One region of the Enterovirga sp. GCM10030262 genome, then DNA from elsewhere that is predicted to be linked to it. Evidence: predicted binding sites of a transcription regulator. Region 1 holds the regulator's gene; each other region holds the start of a gene.
What was found. Region 1 encodes LexA, which represses DNA repair genes until DNA is damaged. Its sites were predicted from a motif close to TGTTCNNNNTGTGTTCNG; they were not measured.
Positions count from the first base shown of each region.

Region 2: the regulator LexA is predicted to act here: its motif matches at 1,127-1,144, upstream of ACFQRC_RS07450 (ImuA family protein).
Region 3: the regulator LexA is predicted to act here: its motif matches at 1,285-1,302, upstream of recA (recombinase RecA).
Region 4: the regulator LexA is predicted to act here: its motif matches at 1,267-1,284, upstream of rmuC (DNA recombination protein RmuC).

Region 1 covers NZ_JBHTDC010000001.1:472,923-475,992, reverse strand. Annotated here, with positions in the region: gene ACFQRC_RS02330 (hypothetical protein) at 1-325, opposite strand, end outside; gene ACFQRC_RS02325 (VOC family protein) at 635-970, opposite strand; gene lexA (transcriptional repressor LexA) at 996-1,643, opposite strand; gene ACFQRC_RS02315 (anthranilate synthase component II) at 1,698-2,282, opposite strand; gene ACFQRC_RS02310 (peptidyl-prolyl cis-trans isomerase) at 2,358-3,070, opposite strand, start outside.
Region 2 covers NZ_JBHTDC010000001.1:1,542,621-1,545,690, forward strand. Annotated here, with positions in the region: gene ACFQRC_RS07445 (M16 family metallopeptidase) at 1-998, opposite strand, end outside; gene ACFQRC_RS07450 (ImuA family protein) at 1,165-1,935, shown strand; gene ACFQRC_RS07455 (DUF6504 family protein) at 1,844-3,070, shown strand, end outside.
Region 3 covers NZ_JBHTDC010000001.1:261,029-264,098, reverse strand. Annotated here, with positions in the region: gene ACFQRC_RS01235 (response regulator) at 1-787, shown strand, start outside; gene ACFQRC_RS01230 (response regulator) at 828-1,187, shown strand; gene recA (recombinase RecA) at 1,397-2,422, shown strand; gene ACFQRC_RS01220 (multidrug effflux MFS transporter) at 2,475-3,070, opposite strand, start outside.
Region 4 covers NZ_JBHTDC010000001.1:317,729-320,798, reverse strand. Annotated here, with positions in the region: gene ACFQRC_RS01500 (hypothetical protein) at 1-309, opposite strand, end outside; gene ACFQRC_RS01495 (hypothetical protein) at 349-795, opposite strand; gene ACFQRC_RS01490 (four-helix bundle copper-binding protein) at 795-1,181, opposite strand; gene rmuC (DNA recombination protein RmuC) at 1,301-2,677, shown strand; gene ACFQRC_RS01480 (hypothetical protein) at 2,782-3,070, opposite strand, start outside.

The sequences.
Region 1 (3,070 bases):
TGGCGACGACGACCTGCCCGACCAGCGTCTCCAGCGGGGCGCAGTCGACCTCTCCGACGACGACTCGTTTCGCCGTGCCTCCGGCTTCCATCAGGATTGCATAAGGCACGGTGATGTTGAACCGGAGCTTGCTCTGCCCGTCGATCGAACAGCGACGGTCGGCGAAGATTTTTTCGACGCGGCTCGTCATCTCCGCATGAGGCAAAGTGCGCTCCAGCTTGATGAGGTTGGGGAAGTCCGCCGGGTGGAAGCGGCCGACATCGACGGGGACGCCCGGCGATGTGGAACTCAGCAGCGAGAAAATAGCGGTGGCTAGTATCGACATGGTGCGCACTCCTCCCAGGCTTCACTCTTGCTCAGGACCGGCTTTGAAGGGTCATCCTCCAAATCGGTCGCCGGCCTCCGGCTCCAGGCGGTTTCAGGGGAAGTGGGAAGGCGGCATTCCCGCGACCATGATGATCCCCTTTCCGCGAACAAACCGGGCATGCAACCTACCAACAAAATCGGAGATCGTCCACGAAGGGCGGCGGACGCTACGGACTCGGGGCGCGGCGCGGCGGACAGGGCCTGATTCGGCCGTTATCTGCATCGGCCGATCCTCTGAAAGAGCGCGGGATGCGCGGGCGTTGTCCGGTCAGTCGCCCTTGACCGCGGCGAGTTCGTTGCCGTTGGGGTCGAGGAAATGGAAGCGCCGTCCGCCCGGAAAGGCGAAGATTGGACGAACCACGACGCCGCCGGCTTTGCTGACCGCCGCCAGCGCCGCCTCCAGATCCTCGACCTCGATGACCGCCAGCGGCGCCTTGCTCGCCTCGACCGCATCGCCCTGAAGGCCGATATCGGTATCGCCGGTCATCGTCGCGGCGTAGGTCGGGCCGAACTCCGTCAGCGCCCAGCCGAACGCGGCTTCGTAAAACGCCTTGGCCGCGCCGACGTCGCTCGCCGGCAACTCCACATAATTCAACCGCGCCATCCGGCTACTCCTCGATGCGGAAACTTCAATAACGCCGGAGCAGCCCCGACAACCTGCCCTGCACCACCACCTGCTCGGGCCGGTAGCGCTGGGGGTCATATTGGCGGTTGGCCGGATCGAGGCGGATCATCTGGCCTTCGCGGCGAAAGGTCTTCAAGGTCGCTTCGGCGTTGTCGATCAGGGCCACGACGATCTCGCCGTCACGGGCCGTGTCGGTCTTGCGGATGAGGGCGTAATCGCCGTCGAGAATGCCCTCCTCGACCATCGAATCGCCGGAGACCTCCAGCGCATAATGCTCGCCCGGTCCGAGCAGCGCGGCCGGAACGGCCAGGCTCTCATTGCCCTGCAGCGCCTCGATCGGCGTGCCGGCGGCGATCCGTCCGTGCAGCGGGAGCTCGACGATGTCGTTGGCCGCGGCGGGCAAAGCGGGAGCCTTCAAGGGAACGACGTTGCCGCCCTTGTCCGGCATCCTGAGCACTTCCAGCGCCCGCGCCCGGTTGGGCAGCCGGCGGATGAAGCCGCGTTCCTCCAGCGCCGAGATCAGCCGGTGCACGCCGGACTTGGATTTCAGGTCCAGCGCATCCTTCATCTCCTCGAAGGATGGGGACACCCCGGTCTCGCCGAGACGGTCGTGGATGAAGCAAAGAAGCTCATGTTGCTTGCGCGTCAGCATGTTCGGGCCCCTCGGGAACGTATGCGGAACGTGTAAGGAACAGCGCGAGGCGTGTCAATAGACCTCCCGTGGCGCCAATCGCAGGAAGTTTTCAAAGAGCCTGTGTCCCCATTCGCTGGCCACGCTTTCGGGATGGAACTGCACGCCATGGATCGGCAGGTCGCGATGACGCAGCCCTTGCACGGTCGCGTCCCCGGCGGTGGCGTTCACCGCGAGGCATTCCGGCAATCCCTGGGTCGCCACCGTCAGCGAATGGTAGCGGGTGGCGGTAAAGGGGGAGGGGAGATCCGCGAAGATACCGCTCCCGTCATGCTCGACCGAACAGGTCTTGCCGTGCATCGGCCGCTCTGCCCGCACGACATGGCCGCCGAAGTGGCGTGCGATCGCCTGATGACCCAGGCAGACGCCCAGCAGCGGCCGCCGCGCGCGGGCGCAAGCGGCGACCAGCTCGAGCGAGATTCCCGCTTCTTCGGGAGTCCCCGGCCCCGGCGAGATCAGGAATGCCTCAGCCTCGCTCGCCAGCGCGTCCGCCGCGCTCAATTCGTCGTTTCGCGCCACCTCGACCGCCGCTCCGAGCTCGCGGAGATAGTGGACGATGTTCCATGTGAAGCTGTCATAATTGTCGACGACGAGGATCATAATGCGGGACTTAGCAGCGGCGCGCGGCAGACTGAACCGCGCGTCCCGCATCGCCGCCCCGATCAGGTGACGTCCTTATTGCAAGCCCGGCCCCAGCAATTGCCCGCGCAGCGCGTTAATCGCGTCCTGGTTGCGCTCCACGTCCATGCCCCCCTCGACGGCGCGGCCGAACTGGTTCGCATATTCCTCGCCGAGTATGCCTTCGAACTGGGTGCGCGTCGCCTCGATGAGCCCGGGGGATTCGGCGGCGTTGCCGGGCACCGTCTCCTGCAGGTGGACGACGAACCAGCCTTGGCCGTTCGGCGCCTGGAGGATGCGGGCCTTGCCCTTGGGCAGGCTGAACATCATCGCCAGCGGCGGCGGAATGGGCTGATCCGGGCGCGCCACGTCGAGCCGACGCGCGGTCACCGTCTCGATCGCGGGGAGGGGGCGTTCCGCTTCGGCGAAGGCCTGGGCGGCGCTGGTGCCGGCGTTGATCTTGGCCACGATCGAGGTCGCCACCGCCTTGGCCCGGTCGAGCGCGCGGCGCTGGACGAGGTCGGCTTTCACCCGGTCCCCAACCTCGGCGAGCGGCGGCGCGGCGGCCGGCACGATGCGGGCGATGGCGAGGATGGCGAAGCGCTGGTTCGGCACCAAAGTCTCGACCAGCGGATCCTCGTCGGGCGCCATGTCGAACGCGGTCTCCAGCACCGGCTGCAGTTCGGGGGCCTTGAAATTGGGATCGTCGAACTGGATGCCGGAGCCCGTGATCGGCGGCGTCTCGCGGATGGTCAGGCCCTCGGCCTGGG
Region 2 (3,070 bases), 1.1 Mb from region 1:
AAGGCCGCCTGGCCGCGCGCCTTGGAATCGAGCCGGCGGTTGACGATTCGGGAAGCGAGCGAGCGGGCGAGATCGGCTTTCTCCCGCGCCATCGTGTTGGGCAGAGCCTCGTAGGGCCTCAGCCAGAGCAGGGTCGCGCTGTGCGGCGCGCCGGGATAAGCAAGGGTGGCGGCGGTTCGGTCGGTGTCCGCGACGACGCCGTAATCGGGCTCCTGCGGCGCCGGACCGGTCCCCCGCCAATCGCCGAAATGGGTGGCGATCATCGCCTCCATCGCCTGCGGATCAGCGTCGCCCACCATGATGAGGGTGGCCCGCTCGGGCCGATACCAGCGTTCGTAAAAGGCGCGCAGCCCCTCGGCGGTGGCGTCGCGCAGGGTCGCGTCGGTGCCGATCGGATCGCGCTCGGCGACCTTCAGGCCGGCGTAGAAAAGCGGCCAGCTCGCCTCCATCATCCGGGTGGTGAGCTCCGGCCGGCGCCTCTTTTCCGCCAGGATCACGCGCCGCTCGGCCTCGACCAGAGCGGGGTCGAACAAAGCGCTGTCGGCCATGTCGGAGATGACGTCGAGGCTGAGGTCGATTTCGGATCGGTCGGCGCCGGGCAGGTCAAGCTGATAGACGGTCTGGGTGGGGCTGGTCGACGCGTTGGTGTCGCTGCCGAAATTGGCGCCCAGTTTCTGCCAGATCTGCCGCGCCTCGCCGTCGCCGAAATTCTCGGTACCTCGAAACGCCATATGTTCGACGAAATGCGCCCAGCCGCGTTCCTCATCCCGTTCGTTGAGCGATCCGGCGTCGATCCTGAGGCGGATCGAGACCTGCTCGTCGGGCAGCGCGTTCCGCCGCACCGCGTAGCGCAGCCCGTTGGGCAAGGTTCCGAACGTCCAAGCCTCGTCGCGGGGAATGTCGCTGCCGCGATAGAGCCAGTCGGCATCGCCGGCGGCGGCGGCCGGCGCGGCGGCGAGGATGAGAAGGGCGAGAAGGCAGCGGCGAAGAAAGGTCATGAAATTCCCGGATGAGTCCTGTGTCCCTACCTCCCGGGTGCGAGAGAAGTCGAGGAAAGGCCTGGGCGAAGGAGGATGGTTTGGAAAAAACTTCTTTGCTTCCGCCATGTTGACTCTGGATGAATGAGAGGAACATAAAAGGAACAAATGAGTCCCTGGAGTCGTCATGCCTATCCTTTCCTCCTCCCGAGCCGAACGGCTGGCCGCCCTGCGCGCGGAGGTGCGGGCGATCGAATCGGCGACGGTGAAGGGCAAGGAATGCCTCCCCTTCGGCGTCGCCGCCCTCGATCGGCGGCTGGAGGGGGGTGGCCTCGCGACCGCCGCCCTGCATGAAATGGTCGGGACGCGTCCCGGCCTTTCCGATGACGCCGCCGCCACCCTGTTCGTCGCCGGCATCGCCGCTCGATTGCCTGGCGCCGTCCTTTGGACCTTGGCCCGCCGCGACCTTTTCGCTCCCGGCCTGATGCATGCCGGCCTTCCGCCGGATCGTGTCCTCTATGCCGAGGCCCGAAGCGACGAGGAGGTGCTGGCGGTGATGGAGGAGGGGCTGCGTCACGGCGGTCTCGCCGCGGTGGTGGGCGAGATCGGCCGCGCCGCCATGGCCTCCACCCGCCGCCTCCAGCTCGCCGCCGAGGAGGGGGGCACGACGGCGCTGATGCTGCGGCGCTGGCGCAAGGCCGGGGAGGACCCGTTCGCCCCGCCTTCCGCCGCCGTCACCCGCTGGCGCATCGCCTGCGCGCCCTCGGGGGACTTGCCGGTGGAGGGCATCGGTCGTCCCCGCTGGAAAATCGAGCTCGCCCGCCAGCGCGGCGGCGCCCCTTTCACCTGGATCATGGAGGGTAATGATGCCGAGGGTCGCCTCGCTCTACCTGCCGAACCTCCCCACCGACAGGCTGCGCCGGATCGAGGGGACGAAGGCCGCCGCGCGGCCGCCTGAGCTGTCCCCGCGCGCGGAGCCGTGGCCCGAGCCCGCGGCGGATCCGAAAGTCGGTGCCCGCATCGAAGAATGTTCCTGTCCGCGCGGCGGCGGCTGGCGGCCCGGCGCGCGCTGGGCTCGTCGCGAGGAAAGGCAGGCCGGGATCGATGCGCTCCCGGCGCATCGGCGCCCGCCGATGCGCGAGCTCGGCCGCCGCACCGAAGCCGCGCCCGTGGCGTTTCGCGAATCCTCCGCCTGGCGGGAGAACGGCGGAAGGGCCGAACAGGCGATGGTCACCACGCATCGTCTCGGCCAGCGAATCGTCATCGCCGCGGCTTCGCCCGAAGCGCTGGCGGTCGGCATCGAGCCCGGCATGCCGCTCGCCCAGGCGAGGGTGACCACTCCCGGTCTCGACATACGCGACGCCGAGCCGGAGGCGGATGCGGCGCTGCTGACCCGGCTTGCACTGTTCGCCGCCCGTCGCTGGACGCCCCGCGCCGCGGTTGCGGATACGGATGGGCTGTTCCTCGATCTTACCGGCGTCGCCCATCTGTTCGGCGGCGAACAGGCGATGTGCGCCCGCATCCTGCGCTTCTGCGTCCGCCTGGGGTTCGCCGCCCGCATCGCCGTCGCCGAAACCTATGGCGCGGCCCATGCGCTGGCCCGCCACGGCGGCGAGGCGATCCTGCTCTGTCCTGAGGGAAATATCGCGACGGCCATCGCTCCCCTGCCGCTTGTGGCGCTACGGGTCGATGAAAAGATACTCGTCCCCGCCCGCCGCCTCGGCATCGAACGGGTGGGCGACGTCCTGGCGATGCCCGCCGCGCCGCTTGTCCGCCGTTTCGGCCAGATTCTGCTGACTCGCCTGAACCAGGCGCTGGGCCGGGTCGCGGAAGCGTTCGAGCCGATCATACCCACCGATCCGCCCCAGGCCCTTCTTCGCCTGCTGGAGCCGATTGCCACCGCCGAAGCCATCGAGCGCGTGATGGCCGATCTGGTGAGGGCTTTGGTTCGCACGCTGGAGGAGCAGGGTCTTGCCGCCCGTTCGCTGCTTCTCGTCTGCACCCGCGTCGATGGTTCCGAGCAGCGCCTCGCGATCGGCACCGCTCGCGCCACTCGTGAAGCCCCCCATCTGCGACGTCTCTTTCAAATGAAG
Region 3 (3,070 bases), 210 kb from region 1:
GGTCATCGTCAACCTCGCCGTCAACGCCCGCGACGCGATGCAGGGCAAAGGCGACGGCACCGGCACGCTCACCCTCCAGACGTTCGCCGTCTCGACCGAGGACGTCCGCAAGATCGGCAGCGATATCCTGCCTTTGGGCGAATATACCGCGCTCAAGGTGTCGGACACCGGCACCGGCATTCCGCACAACATGCTCGGCAAGATTTTCGAGCCCTTCTTCACCACCAAGGAAGTGGGCAAGGGGACCGGCCTCGGCCTCTCCACCGTCTACGGCATCGTCAAGCAATCGGGCGGCTTCATCTTCGCCGAATCGGTGGAGGGCGAGGGGACCGCCTTCAGCATCTACCTTCCCGTCCATCGGACCGAGGGCAAGCAGGCGGCGGCGCGGGAGAAGGCGCCCGAGCCGCAAGGCGAGCTGTGGGGCACCGGCACCATCCTGCTGGTCGAGGACGAGGCGATGGTGCGGGCGGTGGCGGAGCGCGCGCTCACCCGCCACGGCTATAAAGTGCTGACCGCGGAGAATGGCGAGGCGGCGCTGGAGATATTGGCGCGCGAGGGCGGCGTCGACCTGATGGTCTCCGACGTCGTCATGCCGACGATGGACGGTCCGACCACGGTCCGCGAAGCCCGCAAGACCCATCCCGACCTGCCGATCCTGTTCATCTCCGGCTATGCCGAGGAGCAGCTGCGCAAGTCGATCGACCTCGAAAACGTCGCCTTCCTGGCCAAGCCCTTCTCCGTCCGCAAGCTCGCCGAAGCCGCCCGGGATGCGCTGCGGGCGAAATAATCTTTTTGATTTTGAACGAACAAGCTCTAAATCTCGGGGCGTGACCTTCAGCCGCAACATCCTCATCATCGAAGACGAACCGCTCATCGCGATGATGCTCGAGGACTTTCTCGATTCGCTCGGGCACCGCGTCGTCGGCACCGCCGAGACCGTCCTCGACGCTCTCACCCGCATCGAGGAAGGCGGCTTCGACTGCGCGATCATCGACGTGCATCTGAAGAATGGCGAGAAGGTCTGGCCGGTGGCCGACAGGCTGGCGCGGCAGGGCCTTCCCTTCATCCTCGCCACCGGCGGCCATATCGAGCAGCCGCCGGCCGAACATGCCGCGGTGCCGGTGCTGGCCAAGCCCTATACGATCGACGCCATCGACCCGGCCCTTACCGCGGCGTGCGGGCGCTGAGGGCGCAGAGTTCCGCGCCGTCTCGCGGGTGACGCTTTGTTCCTTCCGTCGTCGCCGAGCAACGATCGGACACTCCGTTGTTTCCCACTTGTTCCGCCGGAACAAATGACGTACATGGCTTCGGCGTTGAATGGGTGGCGCGCACGCAATAGGGAGGCCTGGCCATGGTGGCATCGCTGAAAGTCGTTTCCGACAGGAATTCTTCAGATATGGACAAGCAGAAAGCCCTCGACGCCGCCCTGGCGCAGATCGACCGCGCCTTCGGCAAGGGCTCGGCGATGAAGCTGGGCTCGCGCGAGGCGGTGAAGATGGAGGCGATCTCGACGGGCTCGCTCGGGCTCGACATCGCGCTCGGCATCGGCGGCCTGCCGCGCGGCCGCGTCATCGAGGTCTACGGGCCGGAAAGCTCGGGCAAAACGACGCTCGCCCTCCACGTTATCGCCGAGGCGCAGAAGATGGGCGGCACGGCCGCGTTCGTCGACGCCGAACATGCGCTCGATCCGGTCTATGCCCGCAAATTGGGGGTCGACGTCGACGAACTGATCGTCTCGCAGCCCGACACCGGCGAGCAGGCGCTCGAAATCACCGACACCCTGGTCCGCTCCAACGCGATCGACGTGCTGGTGGTCGATTCGGTCGCCGCGCTCGTTCCCCGTGCCGAGATCGAGGGCGAGATGGGTGACAGCCATGTGGGCCTCCAGGCCAGGCTGATGAGCCAGTCGCTGCGGAAGCTCACCGGCTCCATTTCCAAGTCCAAGTGCATCGTCATCTTCATCAACCAGCTGCGCATGAAGATCGGCGTCATGTACGGCAATCCGGAGACGACGACCGGCGGCAACGCGCTTAAATTCTACGCGTCCGTGCGCCTCGACATCCGCCGCACCGGCCAGATCAAGGACCGCGACGACATCGTTGGCAACACCACCCGGGTGAAGGTCGTCAAGAACAAGGTCGCGCCGCCGTTCAAGCAGGTCGAGTTCGACATCATGTACGGCCAGGGCATCTCGAAGATGGGCGAGATACTCGATCTCGGCGTCAAGGCCGGCATCGTCGAGAAATCGGGCGCCTGGTTCAGCTACGATTCGATCCGCATCGGCCAGGGCCGCGAGAATTCCAAGACCTATATGCGCGACAATCCCGAGATCGCCGCTCGCATCGAAAGTGCGATCCGGGGCAAGACCGACGAGGTCGCCGAAGCCCTGATGACCGGCGCCGGCGCGGAAGACGACGGCTGAGGACGCGCTTCGAGGCCAAAAACACGCCCGTCACCGCGACCTTTGGGACCATTCAGCGGGTCTCGGGGTCGGGCAGGTCGGCGATCGTGCCCGGCATCGTCTCCTCGGGCCGGTTGGTCCACAAGGCGATGCCGAGCGCGGCGGCCCCGCACAGAGTGAAGCCGACCAGGAAGGGCAGGGTCGTCCCGTTGAAGCTCTGGCCGATGGCGAGGCCGATCAGCGCGCCGCCGATGGTCGTGATCATGCCCTGCACCGACGATGCGGTGCCGGCGATGTGGCCCAACGGCTCCATCGCGATCGCGCCGAGATTGGCCGAGATGAGCCCGAACGACGCCATGGTCAGCGCCTGGAGCAGGATGAAGACAAACAGCGATTCGCCCCGCCAGGCGACGAGGAGGAGGTGGAGCGCCGCGAACAGGCTGAACGCCGCCAGCGCGCTCAGCATGATCCGCCGCGACCCGATTCGCTCGACGATCCGCGAGTTGAGGTAGGAGCTCAAGGCCATCGGCCCCGCGATGCAGGCGAAGACCAGGGCCATCAATTCGGGCCGGCCGAACACGTCGAACACGATCTGCTGGATGGAATTGATGAACGCGAACAGCCCGCCCATCACCAGGGTCAGCGCGACCGTGTTGCCGATCGACAGCC
Region 4 (3,070 bases), 160 kb from region 1:
CTCCATCACTTCCCGGGTGAACCGCCAGGCCTGGGTCTCGCACATGTCGGCCTCCGCCGCCCAGAAGCCGACGAAGCGGAAGGCGCCCGGCGGGGGGAAAGCGGCGCCATCCTCCGCTTTGCCGGCGAAGGCTTCATCCGGTTCGCTAGGCTCGGGCGCCGGCGGGATGGGCGCCTCCGCCTCGGGCACCAGCATTTCCGGCTCGGCCTGACCGGCGTCTTCGGGGGAATCACCCCCGCAACCGGTGAGTGACGCCATGACGGCAAGGGTGATCGAAGCCGATAGCAAGCGGGAGGTTCGCTGGGTCATGCAGTTACAATGCATCGGACGGCGAGGGGTTGCGACGGCTCAGCTTTCGCGCAGCCGGTTGACGTTGCGCACGATGAAGGCAGTCGACCAGCCCAGCAGCAGGAAACCGATGACCGCCTCGATCGAGCCCATCAGCGCCCAGTCGTCGGGAAAATATTCGGCGGTGCCGCCGAGCGTGGCGTAGGCCGCGGCGGAATAGTGGATCGCCTCTTCCAGCGATCCTATGGCGCCGACCAGAAGATAGAAAAACGCGAAGACCGTTATTTCCACCATGTGCAGAAGGAACAGGCACACCGCCATTCCACACATCAACAGCAACGCGGAAAAATCCAAATCATGCTCCTTCAGCCGGTCTTCCCGCAGGTTGAGAAGGCGAGTGGCGCCAACCAGACCGATGCCGTGGATAGCCGAGCAGATGATAACCAGCAGCATCGATGCGCCGAGCTGGACGGCCAGATCGACGGTCTCGCTGCTCTGCAACTCCATCAGAACGTCTCGAGCGCGGCGCGGCAGTCGCGCGCGCATTCGCGGCACATTTCGGCGCAGCGGCGGCAATGGTCGTTGTCGTGGCGCGCGCATTCCTCGGCGCAGATGTCGCAGGCGGTGATGCACAGCGTCAGCATCTCCTCCATCAGCAATTCGTTATTGCCCGTCCTCCGCGTCGCGACCTTGAAGGTGGCGTCGCATATGTCGGCGCAGTCCATGCAGGTGCGGATGCACTGGCGCATGTCCATCTTCTCGGCCGAGCAGGCGTCGGCGCAGGACGTGCAGATCGCCGAGCAGAACATGGCGTGCCGCACCGCCAGCGCCAGCGGTTCGTTGAGCTTGCCGGCGACCTGCGGGTGGGCGGCGATCATCTTGGCGATGGACATGGAATTATCCTCCGTTTCGGGAAGCGAACGGGCTTTTCGCCCCGTCGTTCCCGATCGCTCTTGAGCCCCGGGGCCACCTGCTCTAGGTTCGCTATTCGTTCCAAGCCGGGGTTTTACTGATGGATCCGATGCTCTTCGCCGTGGTGGCGCTCCTCCTGGGCCTTGGCGCGGGCTGGTATGTCGGCAACCGCCAGGCGGCCGCCTTTCGCGCCGAGCGCGACGCGCGGCTCAACGATTTCCGCCAGGCGATCGCCGATCTCGCCGCGGCCGAGGAGCGGGCGAAGCAGGTGCCGCTGCTCCAGTCCCAGGTCGACGCGCTTCGCGGCGAGCGCGACGAGGCGCTCCGCGAGAATGCGGAAATGAAGGCCGACAGCCGCAATTTCGACGCGCGGATGAAGGAATTGATGGAGGCCAAGGACGCCCTTTCCGCCCAGTTCAGCGAGGTCGGCGCGAAATTGCTCGGCGAGGCGCAAAAGCATTTCCTCGAACGCGCCGACGCCCGCTTCAACCAGGCCGGCGAGAAGAGCGAGGAGAAATTGAAGGCCTTGCTCCAGCCCGTCGAGACGACGCTGAAGCGGTACGAGGATAATCTGGCGCAGGTCGAGAAGGAGCGGGTCGGAAGCTATGGCGAGCTGAAGACGGCCGTCGCCCAGCTCACCCAGGGCAATGCCGATGTGCGGCGCGAGACCCAGCGCCTCGCCAACGTGATGCGCTCCAGCCCCAAGGCCCGGGGGCGCTGGGGCGAGGAGCAGCTCCGGACCATCCTCGAATCGGCCGGCCTCGCCGAGAATATCGATTTCGGCCTGCAAAGCTCGGTCAGCGACGGCGAACGCCAGCTTCGGCCCGATTGCGTCATCAACCTGCCCGGCGGCCGCTGCATCGTCATCGACGTCAAATGCCCGCTCGTTCATTTCGAGCAGGCGTTCGACGAGGAGGACGACACCGTCCGCGCGCAATTGCTGGGGCAGCATGCCGCCGCGATGAAGACCTATGCCAGCGATCTCGGCCGCAAGGGCTATTGGCGTCAGTTCGACCTGTCGCCCGATTTCGTCATCATGTTCATCCCCGGCGAGCATTTCCTCTCCGCCGCCGCCGAGCGCGCGCCGGACCTGATCGAGACGGCCTATCGCAACGGCGTCATCATCGCGTCGACCATCAACATGCTGGCGCTCGCCAAGGTGATGGCCGGCATGTGGCGGCAGGAAACGCTGGCCGCCCAGGCCAAGGAGGTCGCCGAGGTCGGCAAGGAACTCTACCGCCGCCTGTCGACGATGGGCGCCCATGTCGCCAAATTGGGCCGCAACCTCAATCTCGCGACCGGCGCCTATAATGATTTCGTCGGCAGCCTCGAAAGCCAGGTGCTGACCCAGGCCAAGCGGTTCGAGGCATTGAAGGTCGATACCGGCGGCAAGAGCATCGAGACCTTGCCCATCGTCGACACCCCGCCGCGCGCGCTGACCAAGCTCGACACCGCCGAAGCAGAGGCCGCGGAATAGACCCGCCACCTCGTCATCCTGAACTCGTTTCAGGATCCAGTTACGAGCCTCGCCGTGGATGGAAAGCTGGACCCTGAAACAAGTTCAGGATGGCGACTCTACGCTCACACGTCCCAGTCCGCCCGCCGCTCGCCGCCGCAGCCATGATAGGTTTCGCCGTCGGCGATCACCATCACCGTGTCGGCATAGCCATGGCCGCTCATCGCGTCGTTGCAGCGTGCGTGGGTGATGTCGACGATCAGGCGCGGGGTCTCGTAGCGGTGGCCGTTGAAGGTGGTGCGCGGGTCGGGCCGGGCGACATTGATCCGCGTCTCGCCATAATTGCCGACATAGTCGATCCGGCCGCCGTCGATGGTCACATTCCACCCCGGCTCCTGCCCGAGCGCGCGATAG